DNA from 3 places in the Halomonas sp. AOP22-C1-8 genome. Region 1 is predicted to be linked to each of the others. Evidence: predicted binding sites of a transcription regulator. Region 1 holds the regulator's gene; each other region holds the start of a gene.
What was found. The regulator FliA, encoded in region 1, starts transcription of late flagellar genes. The targets are predictions, from matches to a motif close to CTAAAGTTNNNNNNNNNNCNGCCGATA.
Positions count from the first base shown of each region.

Region 2: a site for FliA is predicted at 3,867-3,893, ahead of ACT3TY_RS16155 (FliC/FljB family flagellin). Genes of this name have one in related genera too.
Region 3: a site for FliA is predicted at 2,317-2,343, ahead of ACT3TY_RS16145 (flagellin N-terminal helical domain-containing protein). Genes of this name have one in related genera too.

Region 1 is NZ_JBQSYD010000010.1:61,947-67,941, forward strand. Features, by position in the region: gene ACT3TY_RS07500 (Crp/Fnr family transcriptional regulator) at 1-484, shown strand, start outside; gene ACT3TY_RS07505 (hypothetical protein) at 616-1,161, shown strand; gene ACT3TY_RS07510 (hypothetical protein) at 1,138-1,329, opposite strand; gene ACT3TY_RS07515 (OmpA/MotB family protein) at 1,353-2,024, opposite strand; gene ACT3TY_RS07520 (motility protein A) at 2,029-2,847, opposite strand; gene ACT3TY_RS07525 (RNA polymerase sigma factor FliA) at 2,891-3,592, opposite strand; gene ACT3TY_RS07530 (flagellar protein FlhE) at 3,619-4,020, opposite strand; gene ACT3TY_RS07535 (hypothetical protein) at 4,037-4,615, opposite strand; gene flhF (flagellar biosynthesis protein FlhF) at 4,612-5,995, opposite strand, start outside.
Region 2 is NZ_JBQSYD010000036.1:24,607-30,601, reverse strand. Features, by position in the region: gene fliD (flagellar filament capping protein FliD) at 1-1,406, shown strand, start outside; gene ACT3TY_RS16170 (hypothetical protein) at 1,762-2,067, shown strand; gene ACT3TY_RS16165 (Rpn family recombination-promoting nuclease/putative transposase) at 2,217-3,197, shown strand; gene ACT3TY_RS16160 (hypothetical protein) at 3,479-3,619, opposite strand; gene ACT3TY_RS16155 (FliC/FljB family flagellin) at 3,966-5,174, shown strand; gene ACT3TY_RS16150 (O-linked N-acetylglucosamine transferase, SPINDLY family protein) at 5,305-5,995, shown strand, end outside.
Region 3 is NZ_JBQSYD010000036.1:19,210-24,339, forward strand. Features, by position in the region: gene ACT3TY_RS16140 (hypothetical protein) at 1-312, opposite strand, end outside; gene ACT3TY_RS16145 (flagellin N-terminal helical domain-containing protein) at 396-2,282, opposite strand; gene ACT3TY_RS16150 (O-linked N-acetylglucosamine transferase, SPINDLY family protein) at 2,699-5,130, opposite strand, start outside.

The sequences.
Region 1 (5,995 bases):
GTTCGCGTTTTCGCAACGTCTGGAAAGTGTTCGCATGATTACCGATGGCGTAATCTGTCATTTTCCGCACAAACGCCTGCTTGACGTATTTCGTCAGTCGGTGCCACTAACCTCGGTGGTATTTGCGATCACCAGCCGTCACCAGGCACTGCTCACCGAACGACTAGTAACGCTTGCCCGACGCAGTGCTCGGCAAAAAACAGCGCACTTCCTGTACGAAATGTATTTGAGACTGCGCCAGACCAATAGCCATACCGACGGGCAGCTTCGACTCCCGCTCTCTCAAGAGCAGCTAGCTGACATTCTGGGCTTAAGCCCTGTACATGTTAGCCGCACCTTTAGCTTGCTGAGCGAAGAAGGTCTGGTATTTCGTGATCGTCACAACGTTACGATTCCTGATCTTCAAGCACTGGCGGCAGTCGGCGAGTTTGATGACTGTTATCTTAATGACGACGTTAGGCCATTATTCGAACTTTCTGCCTAGTGGCCATTACCACTACCATTACCACGTGCTGCCACGGGCGGTAGTGGTTTATAGAAAGCACCCGGCGCCTTTGCTGCGGGCAAACCCGTCATAAACGCTGGGCTTTTCTTACCCAACCTTGATGTGCTGACATGACACCCTATTCAACAGCCTTGGCAAGCGCCACCCTTCTACTTATTGCACCGTTAACACAGGCGGCGAACTTTAATATGGAGGACATACAGTCGCATGGCCAGTGGCAATCAATGGCGTTAACGCTGGGTAATGAGCACCACTTTCGCGCCGTTGAAACCCATAGTTATTCCGACGCGACACTCAGCCTGAATGCCACCCAAAACGTGTGTGATTTACCGTGGCTTGAAGTGCGTGTCACGCTGGAGGAGCAGCAAGGCGAAAGTAAAACCGTCAACCTGGTGCCGACCCGGCTGCGTATCGATGAGCAGCCCGCGGTCGATACCATGGCAGAATTCATCACCGAGCGAGGCGATAACGGCTTTTACGTACACTTTTATCTTGCTGATATGCAGACGCTAATGCACCAGATGGAACAAGGCGAGCAACTTTTCCTGGGGTTTGATCGAGGCGAACAGCCCCCCTGGTACATGACGTTTCAGCTTGAAGGCGCCGATCAAGCGATTGAGCGCATGCAAACGCTATGTGAAACCGCGTCGCCCTGAAAGTCGCTGGATTAAACGCGTCCCCAGCAATTGGGTTAACGTTACCGATTGGCGTGAGAGTCCCATCAGCGCGGCCAGATTTGTACTGGTCGCCTGGATGCGCCGACGATCGACATCAAGCACCAACAGGGCAGCATACGACTGCAGCAGAAGGGGATGCTTAGGCACAACCCCAGCCTTGAGCAGTCCACTCACCCTTCTGGCTGTTGTCGTAACAACAGTTCAACGCGCCGGTTAGCAGCTCGCCCTTCAGGTGTTGCGTTGCTTTCCATAGGTTGAGTATCCGCATAACCAACGGCCCGCATGCGAGAAATAGCGATGCCCTGACCTTCCAGATGGCGCATAACGGCAATCGCACGTCCGGCGGAAAGCTCCCAGTTGGAAGGGAACCGAGTGGTAGCAATAGGAAGATTGTCAGTGTGTCCTTCAACGGAAACCTGACCATCAAAGGCCGCTAACACATCAATAAGGCTTTCTATCACATCCTGGCCTAGAGAGGTTAGCACTGCCTCGCCACTGGGAAATAAAAGGCTATCATCAATGCGTAGCGTTACGCCCTCCTGGCCCTGCGATACGCTGACGCCGGGAATATCCAATGCCGCCATCTGGGGCTGCAACCCGCTATGGCGCGGGTGAATACCGGTGGCAAGCGTTGCCAAGGGCAGTGAGCTAATCACGCTGGCCATGGACGCTTCCTCACCCTCAAGTGCTTCATTACCACCGGGGGGAGCCAAAGCCAGCAACAAAACAAACAGCGTAATCAGCAGGGTGAGCACGTCCAGATAACTGGTCAGCCAGCTCTCATCGCTTTCACCCTGCCCGGCGGGAAGCTCCAGCGCATGGCGCGTATTGTTATCCAGCATCGCCTTAGCCCTTTGCCGTCGCGCTTGGTGTATCAGGCCGGGGCTTTATAGTGGCATCGCGAATCTCATCGTTATAGTTGGCGATAAATGAATTGAGCGTTTCCTCAATAAAAGAGGGCAGGCGGCGCTTGGTGATCAGTGAAATACCTTCCAGCACCATGTTCATGGTAATCAGGCGCTCTTCTGTACGTCGTTCTAGCTTCACCGCGATGGGTTTAAACACCAGATTCGCCAGCAAAATACCGTAGAAGGTGGTGAGCAGCGCCACCGCCATACGGGGGCCAATGACATCCAGGTCACCGGCATCCATGACTTCCAGCATATTAACCAATCCCACCAGCGTGCCAATCATGCCAAACGCTGGCGCATAGGTCGCCATGGTGCGAAAAATCTGGGCTTCTGCGTGCTCGCGAGCCTTGAGCCGGGCAATCCGCCAACGCAGCATGTCGAAGATCTCATCTTCTTTGGTATTGGCAATGACTAACTGAATACCGGTACGTAAAAACGGATTGCGCGTATGCTCCAACTCTTGTTCGACTGCACGCACATCGCCTTTAAACCATAGCCGGGACATGGCGACCAGCTCGTTGATATCGTCGCGTATATAGGTATTTTCACGCCGAAAGACAAGCCCTACCAAGCGTACAACGCGTAACACCTCTTTTAGCGGATAGCTTATAAAAGTAGCGGCCAGAGTACCGGTTATAACAATCGCCAGGCCCGGCAGATTGATAAAACTTTCAGGGGACTCCGCAGTAAAGAACAGCACGCTTACTAGCAGCAGCATACTGGCGAATATACCTATCAACGTGGACGGGTTCATCAACGGCTCCTCGCCGGTTATTGTGAGTTAACGTATCGGTTGTTTAGGCTGAATCATGCAACCGGGCACGCAGACGGCTAATGGCTTGGCTATGCAACTGAGACACACGCGACTCGGTCACGCCCAGCACGGCGCCCACTTCTTTTAAATTCAGCTCTTCCTGGTAATAAAGTGCCATGAGCAGTTTCTCGCGCTCTGGCAACGCCTCAATGGCAGCAACCAATGTTTGGCGCTGCTGCTCATCCAGCAGCTTTTCAAACGGCAAGTTGCTCACATCAAAACTTACCGGCTCACCACCATCGGCAACCAACTCTTCAAACGGCAATAGCTGACCGCTATTGGTGTCGTTGAGCAGCTGTTGGTAATCACCCAGCGGCATCTCAAGCGCCAAGGCAATTTCACTCTCTTCCGGCGAGCGCCCGAGCTGCTGCTCTAGCCGCCGGATCGCGTCGTCCACAGCGCGCGCAGCGCGGCGCACGCTGCGTGGCAACCAATCCCGCGTACGCAGTTCATCGACCATCGCCCCACGGATACGCTGGCTGGCAAACGTCGCAAAGCTGGCACCATGAGCGGCATCAAAACGGCCCAGTGCTTCTAAAAGCCCTACCGTGCCCGCCTGAATAAGATCATCAAGTTCAATACTGGCTGGCAACCTGACCTGCAGTGTTAAGGCATGACGTCTTACCAGTGGCATGTATTGTGTGAATAGCTCGCCTTGCTTGATTCTGCCTTGTGCTGTGTACATCTTTTTGCCTCGCGGCTATACAACTTTTACTGATAGTTCACAATGACTTGCAGACCCTGAACACGAACAGGCCGCTGTCCAGGCAGTAACTTAAAACGAAACTGCAAAGGAGCACTTACCTGCCTTCCCGCCAGCTCGGTGACCGTTCCGCGCCCTCCCGAGAGAGCCACACACTGCTCCGGATGGCATAGCCATGCGTTGATAGCGCTGCCCGGCGGCGCCTCAAGCTGCCAGTGTATCCGATCAATCACACGATTGTGCACCTGTACAGAATCGGGTGGCGTCATTGACTGGCTACGGGTTTCCCGGTCACTCATGGCCACCATCACGCCCGGCACCGAGGTGCTCCAGCTGCCCGCCGCCTGAGCGCTACCGATGAGACCTATCAACCCGCAAACACCCATCATCTTGAATAGCTTGCTTAACATGTCGAATATTTCCTTATCAGCGCGCCAGCACCAGAAGATCGATGGCCAAATAGTGGCTAGCGGCTTCACGCAAGTTTTCCAACAAGCCTTGGCGCGACAAAGAGGGCTCGTGCAGTGCCAATAATCGGCGCGGCCCGCCATTGTCACGCGCCTGGCGAAGTAGCCGGTACATCTCGGCAAATGCGTCCGCATCGCTGTTAACCCAGAGCGCCCAACGCGCATGCCGAGCACTTAGCTGAGCCAGATCAGGCGCATTAACGCTAACCGCCTGTATATCCCAATCGTCAGGTGATCCTGCCCAGTGACGGCCCAGCGCAGACCATTGAGCCAGGCGATGTTGAGCCTGTTTGACAGCCTGCGCGCCCTGCCCTGGCAAACCAATAATATACAAGGGCTTTTTAGGTCGCGAAGGGGCTTTCGCAACCGGCTGCTCGTCAATCGTGGGGGTGGGCGAAACAGCACCTGGCGCGGGCGCAGGCGCTTCGCTCATCACCTCCATATCACTTGCCAACGGCGCATCAGGCTGGCTGGGTGCCTGCTTCTGACGCTGGCTGTCGGCCCATTGGCGCAAGCCCGCCGCCTGATCCTGACTCATACATTCACCTCTCGGCTAACGCTGCCCAATTGGCGAATGGCGTCGCGCGCCATAAAGGCGTACATCAACGCATCCAGCATGGCCGTATCGCGGCGTTTTCGGCGCGTGCCCAACAGGCTGAGTAGATCGCTACGCAGACTGGACGCCTCATCATCATCCGCGTTATCCAAATGCCCGACCACTGACGCGACGCCGCTGGCTAACAGTAGACGTACTTCTGGATCCACGTCCCCGCTATCGGCCTCTTTAAACTGCTGCAACGCGCGTTTGGTGAGCGCTGCCAGGCCCTCACTTTGCAGCTGAATGACCAGTTGGAAAAGTACATCGGCGCCTAAACGAGCCGGCGTCAACCAGTAGCGCCGGGCAACGACCTTGGCACTTTCGGGGTCACGAACCTCCCCATACCACGCAAGCAGTACACTGCCCGCCTCATTTTGCACTTCGGCATAGGCGGTCCATAACTGCATGGATTGGCCACGAAACCGCACGCTGACATGATGGCTGAGCGTGCTTTGTTCAAATAGTCCACGTAGCGCAGAACGCTCGCCATGAAAGTATACACGCTGTGCGGATGTCACAAGGCTGACCCAAGTCAGCTGTTGCTCATTCAGCCACTGCACGGTTTCTGCCGGAGGCAGCACGGGCAATAGATGCACCGTGGCGCCCGCCTCCATTCGTGTCTCAAGCCTGGCCTGCCAACCCGCAGGTTGGCGATGTTGAAGCATGGGGACGGCATGCCAAGCGCCCCGTTCGTCCATGCTGATATCCGGCATCGACCAATCACAGCCACGCTCGTTACGGCGTGCCGCCCACACCACACCAGGGGCGGGTAACGCGTGCGGCAACAGACGAGTAAGCTGCGCGCTCTGTAGCTCGCTCGGCAAAGCGCTAACATCCCACATGGCTTCCAGCGTGGCGAAGCCTGCCAAACGCTGGCGCAGCCGCGTCAGTAGTAGCGACAGCCTCCGCCCTTGGCCAAGCACATCTCGCGACCAGCGAGGCATGCTAGCCGGTGCCGTGAAGCCAGGCTGCGGCGCTGCTTTCGCCTGGCTTTCCAACGCCTGGTTGATCAGCGCATCCGGCAGCGCCACGCTCATATCTTCGGGCACTTGCTGCCCATGAGAGCTAAACAGCACGCGCATACCATGACGGATAACAATATCCAGCACGGGGGCTAGTCGGCCGGCTTCATCCTGCTTGGTAATAATACAGTCATCAAGCTCAGCGCCTGCCGCCCGCGCGGCCTGACGATAACGCAGCACGACTTCTTCCAGGGTTTCTGGCTGGCTAGCCGCGTTCAACAGCAGTACCAGCCTTACCGTGGAACTTCCGCCCTGCAAATGAGCAATTTGATCAATAACACGCTGGTCACGCTGGCTC
Region 2 (5,995 bases), on a different contig from region 1:
CAACAATTACCTCCCTTGGTGTAGGTTCGGGATTGGACCTGACCGGCCTGCTGGATGAGCTTCAAAAAGCCGAGCGCGGTAAGCTTGAGCCGATTACGCAGCAAAAAGCCGACCAGCAAGCCAAAATTTCCGCTTACGGGCAGTTGCAAACTTCGCTCAACGCATTTAACGATGCGGTGGCCAAGATTAACGATCCAAAGCTTTATCAAAGTCTTTCCTCCAGTGTGCGTGGCGATGATATTAAAGCCGCTACCTCGGCGAGCGCGCTGCCGGGCAGTTACCGGGTAGAAGTCAGTCAGGTCGCGACATACGGCTCGCTTGCCTCTGAGAGTATTACTGGGATAGATAAACCCTCAGACGCACTGGAGCTAAACGGTGCGACCGCCATCAGGCTAAATTTTGCGGGTAGTGAGAGCGATCCGGTCGATATCGAATTTGATGCCAACAGCTCGCTCAACGATATTCGTGATGCAATTAACGCCAATAAAGACGCCGGTGTTAACGCCACGATTATTAATGACGGCGAAGGCTACCGCTTGGCACTCAGTTCCAAAGCCACGGGTGCAGATGCATCCATTGATAGCTTTGAATTTGTAGGTGGAGAAGGCCAAGGCCCATTCGCTGAAGCGGAAGAAGCTGGCGCCAAGCAGCAGGGGCAAGATGCTTCTTTAACGGTTAACGGCATCTCGATTACCAGTGCCAGTAACCAGGTGGAAGGCGCTATTCAAGGGGTAACGCTTAACCTGAATGAGCTAAGCATTGCCGAAGGTGAAAAAGCGACCAGTACCGTCAATATTGAGCGCGATACCCTAAAGCAGCGCGAAGCGATCAACGATTTTGTCGACGCGTATAACGATTTAAAAGATACGACTAACGGGCTCACTAGCTTCAACGCTGAAAGTGGAACAGCAGGAGAGCTACTGGGTGATCGTACCTTGCGCACGATTGAGTCTCGCCTGCGTAGCGTGCTTACCGGGGGGGGGGAAGGCGGCGAGCTTTCTACGCTGAGCCAACTGGGCATTACCTTAGAGGCTGGCACTACTCTTAGCGGTAAGCTGGAAGTTGATGATGAAAAGCTCGATAACCTAATCGCCAATGACCCGCAGGCGCTAAGCGCGTTTTTTGCCGGCGATAATAAAGACGGTGGTTTAGCCGGCAAGTTAAACAGCTCCATTGAGCAAATGACCAGTAGCAACGGCGTACTCACAGGTGCCGTTACAGGTGCTGAGAGCAACGTAAAAAGCCTGGATGAACGCTATGCGCGCATGGAAAAAAGCATCGATGCAACGATTGCCCGCTATCGCGCCCAGTTCAGCCAGCTGGACGTTATGGTGGCAGAGATGAACAGCATGAGTTCGTACCTGACCCAGCAGTTTGATGCGCTGGATGCCCAGCTAGGCCGCTAGTAGTAACCCCATCCAGGCCCTTGTAGGAGCGAGTGAAGCAGCCCCATAGCGCAGCCGGAGCAAGGGCGGCTAACGCCGCCACCACTGCACAAATGTAGTGCGCGGTAAACGAAGCGCACCCGCAACGCAGCGCACAGCGCTGCCGGGGGTTGGCTAACACAGCACACCCTATAGGCCAACGGCACAAATGTAGTGCGCGGTAAGCGAAGCGCACCCGCAAAGCAGCGCCCCGCGCTGCCGGGGTAAGGGCGACTAACGCCGCCATCGCCGAGTAAACTCAGCTCCCACAAAACCACTGGCTCCGCTTCGAAAACCGCGCATTGCCCCAATCATTACCCGCTGGGTGAAGCGCCACATGCAGCGGCTTGGCGCAGGCGTTAATCTTGAAACGCTCACCAGTCTGGTGGAGGACAAAGACATGCTGGCAGAAAACCTGGAAAATCTCTTGAGAAAAGAGCGCCTGAAAGCGTATCAAGAGGGCTATGAGGAAGGTTATCAAGAGACAAAGCGAAAAATTTTTAGGAATCTGCTTGTCTTTAGATTTGGCCAATTACCCAATTGGGTGGATGAACAGCTGCAAAAAGCAACGCCTGAGCAGCTAGCCGTTTGGTCGGAGCAAGTGCTTGTCGCTGATAGCCTGGAAGCGCTATTTACTCAGTAAGGCGCGTTTGTTATGAGCGTGGTTGAGCAAGGGCGGCTAGCGCCGCCATCGCCGAGTAACTCAGCTTCTACAACCTGTCTTGCCAGGCCTCAAAAGTGATCGCCCTTGCGCGGCCATGCTAACATCCCCGGTACTGCGCAGGAGGGCCCATGGCTAATCACTACGACACTGGCTATAAAGAACTTTTCAGCTACCCTGAATTTGTTCAACAACTGCTTGAAGGCTTTGCCCCGCCAGAAATCTCTGAGCTGATGGATTTCAGCACATTAAAACTCCATAGTGGCAATTACATCACACCGCTTTTTGAAGAGAAGTTTGAAGATCTGGTCTGGTCGGTGCAGGTGAACTGGCAAGGGACTACCCAGGAGGTCTACCTCTACCTGTTACTTGAGTTTCAATCCCGGGTCGACCGCACAATGCCCATTCGGCTGATGCACTACGTTGCCTGCTTCTATGACCATTTGCTAAAAGCGAAAGCGACCACGCCCGGTAAAGGCTTGCCGCCCGTGTTCCCTGTTGTGTTATATAACGGGACAGAGCGCTGGTCAGCCAAGCATGATATATACGACATGGTGCAGCCTACGCCACCCGTCTTTTTACAGCCTTACCAGCCGCATCTGCGCTATTATTTAATTGATGAAGGTGCTTACACTGATGAGGAACTAGCGCAGCGTCACAGCCCTCTAAGCGGTATATTTAGCATTGAAAACGCGGCCACGAGCTGGGAAAGCCTGCAACAAGCGGTTGACCGCATTGTCGCGATCATTCAGGCAGACCCCCATAAACCGCGCATTGACCCAATCATTACGCGCTGGGTGAAGCGCCACCTGCAACGGCTTGGCGCAGGCATCAACCTGGAAGCGCTTACAAGTTTGGTGGAGGATAAAAACATGTTGGCAGAAAACCTGGAAAACCTGGTGAAGAAAGAGCGGCTAGAAGGTCGTCAGGAAGGTCGCCAAGAAGGTCGCCAAGAAGGTCGCCAAGAGGCTGAGAAGTACGCGTTACAAGAAAAGCGTGAAACGGTACGCCACCTCTTATCGTTTGGAGTGCTAAATGATGAGCAGATTTCCGAAGCGACGGGCCTATCTATTCATGATATTGCAAAACTGCGTATCGAAGGTAAGCACTGACTGAGAAAGCAGCGCCCCGCGCTGCCGGGGGTTGGCTAACACAGCACACGTTATAGGCCAACGGCACAAATGTAGTGCGCGGTAAGCGAAGCGCACCCGCAACGCAGTGCGCAGCACTGCCGGGGGTTGGTTAACACAGCACACCCTATAGGCCAACGGCACAAATGTAGTGCGCGGTAAGCGAAGCGCACCCGCAATGCAGCGCATAGCGCTGCCGGGGTAAGGGCAGCTAGCGCCGCCATCGCCGAGTGAACTCAGCTCCCACAAAACCGCTGCCCCGCTCATTGTGAGAAACCACCCGCAATGCAGTGCCCCGCGCTGCCGGGGTAAGGGCGGCTAGCGCCGCCATCGCCGAGTGAACTCAGCTCCCACAAAACCGGGTGTGTCGATGTGTTGGGGGGCTGTGTAGACTGCTTACTCACTCGGGCTGCTTTTGTGGGAGCCCACTTCAGTGGTGGTCCGACACATCGGCGAAGCAGCGCCCCGCGCTGCCGGGGTTGAGTAACGCAGCTCTATAGGCCAACATGGCCGCTAGCGCCGGGTAACCTCAGCCTCCACAAGAATCAGCATAAACGTATCCCTCACACCGCGCCTGCCACCACATGCCGTGTGTCGAATGTTGATAATCCCCTCGTTACCAAAAATTACATAATTTTTTACTGCCTCCCCCTAAAGATTTCCTTCGTTGCGCCGTTATTAAGTATAACGGCGCACAACACGCCGAACAGCGGGCCACGTGGCCAGTCTTATTGAAAGGGGAATACCACCATGTCAGTGATCAATACCAACATCACAGCAATGATCGGTCAGCAAAACCTGAGCAAATCTCAGAGCGCGCTGTCTACCTCTATGGAGCGTCTGAGCTCTGGTCTGCGTATCAACAGCGCGAAAGATGATGCAGCTGGTCAAGCCATCGCTAACCGCATGTCTTCACAGATCACTGGCCTGTCTCAGGCTCAGCGTAACGCCAACGACGGTATCTCTGTTGCGCAAACCGCTGAAGGCGCCCTGAACCAGGTAAACGACAACCTGCAGCGTGTGCGTGAACTGACGGTTCAAGCCCAGAACGACACCAACTCTGCTGAAGACCGTAAATCCATCCAGGATGAAATCGATCAGCGCCTGACTGAGATCGACCGTATCTCTGAACAGACTGACTTCAACGGCGTTAAAGTGCTTGCTGACGACCAAAGCCTGTCTATCCAGGTAGGTGCCAACGACGGTGAGTCTATCGATGTTGTCTTGGAAAAAATCACTGCAGGCACTTTGAACCTTGATAGCTTTAACGTTAATGGTCCGGATGGTGCTTTGACTGCTCTAGACACTACTGCGGGCGGTGCTGCTGAAGCCGCTTTTGAGAAGGCATACGGTACTGCTACAAGCATCAATACCACTACAGTAGCTGCATTTGATGCTGATTTGGCAACTGAGTTGGGTGTAGGTGCTGATGCAATCACTACTGGCACCACAGCTCAGGTTGATGAAGCCGGCAACTGGTACGTTGATGTAGTTGTTGAGACAAACAATGCCGCTGAAATTAACTCCTTGAACTTGCAAGGGCTTGAGATGGAGGCGGGCACTGCTAAAACCTTCCGTGTTGCCTTGGATCCAGCAGACGCTAATATTACTGGTACCGCTGAAACTGCAGCTTTCACTGTTGATGGCTCCACGTTGGGTGCCAAAGACCTGCTAAGCGGAGCCACTGCTAATCCGATGGAGCAGCTCGATAGTGCTCTGAAGCAAGTTGATGAGCTGCGTTCTGGTTTGGGTGCGATCCAAAACCGCTTTGAGTCTGCAATTACCAACCTGCAAACCAACGAAACTAACCTATCCGCTGCTCGGTCACGTATCGAAGATGCTGACTACGCCAGTGAGGTGGCTAACATGACCCGTGCTCAGATCCTGCAACAGGCGGGCACCTCGGTTCTGGCCCAGGCGAACCAAATGCCGCAGAACGTACTGTCTCTGCTGGGTTAAACTTCCGCAGCTAGAAAGCTTCGGTAGGTATATCGAAACAGGCCCTGTTTACAGGGCCTGTTTTTTTTATAAAGCCAGTGTGCAAGTTGATATGATGGCTTGAGCCCTCTTTCCAGCAGTGAGTTTATATATGAGTCGTCATAAATCTCGTCGGTCTTCTTCAGTTAAGCTAGCCAACAAGTCAATTGCAACGCCCACTAATTCTCATACTGCCCGCAGAAGCAAAGGGGATGCTCTTCTTAAAAGTGGCAGATACTTGGAAGCAGCGAGTGAGTACCAAAAGCTGGTTGATGAAAATAGGGCAAACCATCAGGTTTATGGGCGCTTATCAGAAGCCAAATATCGACTAGGCAATGTTCAGGAAGCCGAAGAACTATTAGCTAAAGCCTTGGAAATAGAGCCAAATTATGCCGAAGCACACCACGGCATAGCTTATTTATTACACCATCGCCGTCAAAATCAGCAAGCATTGACTCATATACAGACCGCATGCCGTTTGGATCCGGATAAAGCAGAGTACCTTTCGCTTCAAGGAATGGTATTGGTCGCCTTGCATCAGCATAGTGAAGCATTAAACTGCTATGAAAAAGGGCTTCAAGTTTCTCCTGGTTATACATCACTATGGAATAATTATGGTAATGCCTTGAACGATTTGGGCCGACTTGATGAAAGTATGGCTGCTTATCGTAGAGCGTTAGAACTTCCTAATAGTAGTCGTTTAGCTTTTTCCAACCTTTTAACAACAGCTCATTATCATCCTGGAATGTCCGAAAAGGATATTTTAGATATTATACAACAGTGGGGGGTTAAATATTCTCCTT
Region 3 (5,130 bases), on a different contig from region 1:
GGCAGCACTTTCAATCGCCATTGCCTCGAACGCGTCAAGCGTTAATAGCTGATCATGGCGCTTATCTTCTACCACGGCATTCAACTCTTTCTGATAACGCTTTAACAAATGCTCCAGGTTCATACGGATCATGGTCAGTTCCAGCTGAAACTCCGTTTTCAGCGTGTTTATATGCGCAATGCTTTCCAGTTCCTGGTTAGCCATTAGCGCTTCATCAAGGGTGCCCCCCACCAGCTTTTCGAGGGTATCAAGCTTAGGCACTACGTCATAAATAACATCGTAGGCTGAAATAGTCGGCACATTCGTTTTCATAAGTTCTTCTAAAAAATGGCCCCTTTAAGAAGCCTATTTATAATGTCTAATAATAAGGCATGAGCTTTATCCTCAAGCCTCAATTACTCCAACAGAGAAAGCACGTTCTGTGGAACCTGGTTCGCTTGGGCCAGTACAGACGTACCTGCCTGCCCCAGAATCTGCGCTTTGGTCATACTGGCCACTTCCACCGCGTAGTCAGCATCCATAATACGCGAGCGGGCGGCGGAAAGGTGACGATTGGTTTCGTCATGATTTTCAATGATGGCTAACAGCCGGTTATCCAGAGCGCCAAACTCGCTGCGCTTGTTATCCACTTGGGCGATTGCTCGGTCTAATGTCGCCAGTGGATCAGCAGGGTTGCGGATGCGGCGTGCTTCATCTGTCTCACGTATTGTTACCGTGGTCAGGTCGTTATCCACGTTTGTACTTAGAGAGCTTCCCACTGGGTAATAAAGGATTACGTCACCGTTTCCATTAACGGTTTGCAGCAAATGTTCGCCTTTTTGGTTCAGCACGATGTTGGCGGTTTTCATCGCACCGCTGCCATTTGAAAAGGCGTTTACATTAAACACGTAACCATTTTCAGGCTCAGCGGCCATAACATCTTGATGCGTTGTGCCGTTTAACTCGACATAGTTAACCTGCACATTGGCATTACTCGGCTTAAAATGCACGAACGACGAACCAGCAACAAAAGGCTGGTCGGTGACTGCCCCCATGGGTGTACGTTCACTTACCACGGTGAACGTACTCTCCGAACCACCTGTTTGGCTGGTCACATCAGCGGGATAATACGCATACTGCCCCCCCGCCAACTGCTCTTCGACATAATAAGTGCTGTTTAACTGTACTAGAGAGATGCTGCCGCTGTTGCTTTCATCCTGACCATCCAGGGTCAGGCTATAGTCCGCGCTGCCTTTTTGCACTGTTGGCATATAACGCACTTCACTAATGGGGCCCGGCATATCAGCCGGGGCTACACGCGTGTCTTCCAGCACTTGGGCCACCACACTTCGCTGGCTGTTATCCATGACAAGCTCAACGGGTGTATAGTCGCTCCCACGTGCTATCCAATACTCTCCTCCCGAACGTACGATATCCGCGCTACCTAACGGCCAACTATTGCCGTCCAAGTCGACAGCGCTTCGGGAGTATATAACTTCACCTAATGTGCGTTCAGTCACTGCCTCTCGAACATTAATCGTTACGTCGTTATTGCGGGTATCCGTATCGTGTGATGCGCTAATCGATACATTTTTAAGCTGCCCGCCATCGCCACCTAGCTGGATAACATCGCGGTTATTAAAGCGCACTAAATGTGGTTCGTTATCAGCAGGCACATAAGCAACGCGTGAATGCTCCGCATCGTCGATAGGAATACGCGCCGAGCGGCCCGGCAGGGTGTCAGTATGCGTGATGGTGTCAGGTTCACCCTGGAAGGTAAAATCCTTAAGCCCCAGTGTTTGCACACTAAAGCCGGGGGCGTCTAAATTAACGCTCAGGGTTTCGCCATCGTTGGCGCCTACTTGCAGGGAAAGATGCCCCGCCGTGCCATCCAGAAGCGGAATGCCGTTATATTCGGCCACCTGGTTCAAGCGCTCGATTTCCTTCAGGTTGAGATTAATCTCCGCCTGGATACGGTCGCCCATTTCGCCGTTATAAATTTCACTCAACCCCTGCACGGTAAGCTCACGGATACGCTGCAACTTACCGTTCACTGCCTCCAGCACGCCTTGTGCGGTTTGCGACAACGACACGCCATCGTTGGCATTACGCATCGCCATGCCGCGCCCGCTAATCTGGCTGGTCATGCGGTTAGCAATTGCCTGGCCTGCGGCATCATCCTTAGCGCCGTTGATACGCAAGCCGGATGAAAGGCGCTCCATGGACGTCGCCAGCGCAGACTGATTGCGCTTCAGGTTCGCTTGGCCGTTCATAGATGGCAAATTGGTATGGATCGACGCCATTTACGGGCCTGCCTATTAGTAGTAATTACTTGCTTATCGGCCCGGCTATAAAAAACTTTACCAGTGAGTTACAAGAACTCAACTGGTCGTCAGGTATGGAGAGCTATTAACTCCCTACCCTTCGCCACAGAGTCTATGCACACAACTAAAAAATCTGCCAAAAGCACGTTTCAACACCTGCCCTGGCATCGATTAAAGAAAACGAGCCCCCATAAGCGAAAGCGCATAGTGGATGTCGGCCCGACGCTCGCACCATGCGACCAGACGTCTAAATGTCCATACATACACAAAGAATGCTCGGTCAATTATCACTCACAAGATGCAGGCACTAAAGCACCTGCATCTTGTTAATCACCCCCACTGAACTAACGTAATTCGAAAACACGAAAAAGAGCCGCTCTCCTTTAAGAAACAACCTATAGCGGGTTCTTCGAGAATTTAGCCCACAAAGCATCTAATTTCTTCCTATCAACACCTTGCCTAACTTTAAATACGCCAGCAGTATCAACCTGATCGACCACCTCTAAAAACTCAAGCACTACATGGTATTGTGGTCGGTTCCAAAAATCATGGATAAAAATCCGAGCCATTTCCTGGTCATGCATGTGCTCTATAATATGGATAACTGATGCAATCGTACATGCGACCCTAAAACGACCATCCACAAGAATCAAATCAAATGACTGTTTATGGTGATGAATCGCCTGACTGTATTCAGAAAAATGATGCTGGAATTCACCTGAGACTGGTACCCCCCACTCCTTAGTTGGCCCGATATTGACAGACTCAACTTGGCACTTATCACCCAGTTTATCTTTTAGTGCCCTCACCCATTTAGCGTCGCTTTCCACACCTTCTACTCTCAAGCCTTCTTTTATCGCCCAAACTGTAGATCCACCTGAGCCAAATTCAAAATAGTGCTTTGCTTTTTTTAAATATTTCTTAAACAGCTTTCGTTCCGCATGCGACATGAAAGGAGCATCAGGAAGCGGGAATTCCAATACTTCTATTTTGTCAGACACTTCTATTTTTTCATTCAACAATGACTCAGTAGAAGTTTCGAGTTGAGTGTCAGCTAACTTTTGCAGAATCAAATACTCTTCTGCCTTTTCTTCATCAATTTCAACCAATAGTTTATATGTTAGATCCTTGATGCCATACACCGTGTGCAACAAAAAAGCCAGTTTGGAGCGCTGATTTTCATTTAGCTCAGCCAACCGCTCGTAAGTGGGGAGAAAAACTGCATCGGCACTTTGAAGCTCGGTAGCTTGGCGAATTTCTGCAGGCACGCTGTCCGGCAGGTGGCTTAAGTGCTGTTGGTTGTTGAAACGGTATAGACGGAAACCATGACGTGACATCCAGTGCTGAATTTCAGCTAAGTTTGGCTGTCGTTTATGCGTCGGTTGAAAGGCAATACGCACTTGAATGACCAGCGTGTCTTTAAGGGCTTTTTCACCATTTTCAAGAATTACGGCCGCATCGCTTAAATCGTCCAGAATTAACCAATCCAAACTATCCAGCCCTTCGATGCTATCTAACGCGATGGTATTGATCGGAAGCTTAGCAAGCACGCTTGCACCAGCAGGGTTGGCTCCGTACTGCTGCTCCATTGGCAGCGGTTCCAAGGTGCTGCTAAACACTGGGTCTAAACAGGAATAAAGTGTCGCTGGCTTTCCATCCCCTAAAACAGCATGGGTAAAGACTTGGACACCTTTACTGCCCTCGAACCGCTCAGCATTTATTACTTGGCTTGCTGGATCGAAGGCCACTATGCCAAAAGAATTTAGCTGCCTAAGGGTATCGATGCCCTTCTCAACAACCAATTTTGAGCCATTATCCAGCACTATAATCTTGCCAGGTAGCGACCAGTTAAACCCAGTCGCTTCGACTTCCATACTTTCTGCATAAACAACATCAACGGGTATTTCTTCATCTTCAAATTTCGCCAGCCCAGTTTTATCAAACGTTAGCGCAGCAGGCTGCTTTCCTTCGCAGTGACGCTGCCAAATAGCGCGCATGGCATCGGTAAAGTGTTTTGCAAAGCGGGTAGCATCGCATACAGGCGACTCTAATAAGACTTGACGGAGGTGCTGCCTGATAGTGGCAAGGCTATCTAAATCAGATGCAAGCTCTAAAACTCTTTCTCGATACTCCTCCCAAGAACTAACGACAAGTTCTGGCATGCCCGCATTAATTAAATGAGTAGCACTGTGGCGCCCTGCAAAGGTTGGCCCTGGGAGAGTGACCACCGGAACTCCCATTAATAAAGATTCACAGGTAGTTAATCCACCTGAATATGGCCATGGGTCTAAAGAAATATCCACATCATTGTAGCACTGGAGGAGCTCAACATGAGGGGAAGGTCCTTCAATACGCAGTCGGTCTGCCGAAACCCCTTCTGCCTTCATTAAATTAATAATACGCTCACGCATTTCAGGGCTACCGAGCTGCATGCTTTTAAGGTACAACCTTGAGTTTGGTATTTTATGCATCAACTTAGACCATTGAGCTAACACCTGCTCATTTAATTTAGTAGCATTATTAAAACAGCCAAAAGTTACATACCCATTTTTGTCAGCGGGCAGCGATGACACTGAAGGTCTGTAACGAGGAGGCGTATAACAAATATAGTCATCAGGCAATCGAATTATTTTTTCTGTATAATTGCTATCAACGCCTAAAGGAGTTTCCAGGCTATCACTCAACAAATAATCTATTGAAGCTACACCAGTAGTATTAATCAAACCGCCAACCCATTTAACTATTATCGGAGCTGGGGCATTTGCAATAGCCATCATTCGATTACCAGCATTGTGCCCGGAAAGATCGAAGAGTATGTCGACATCAT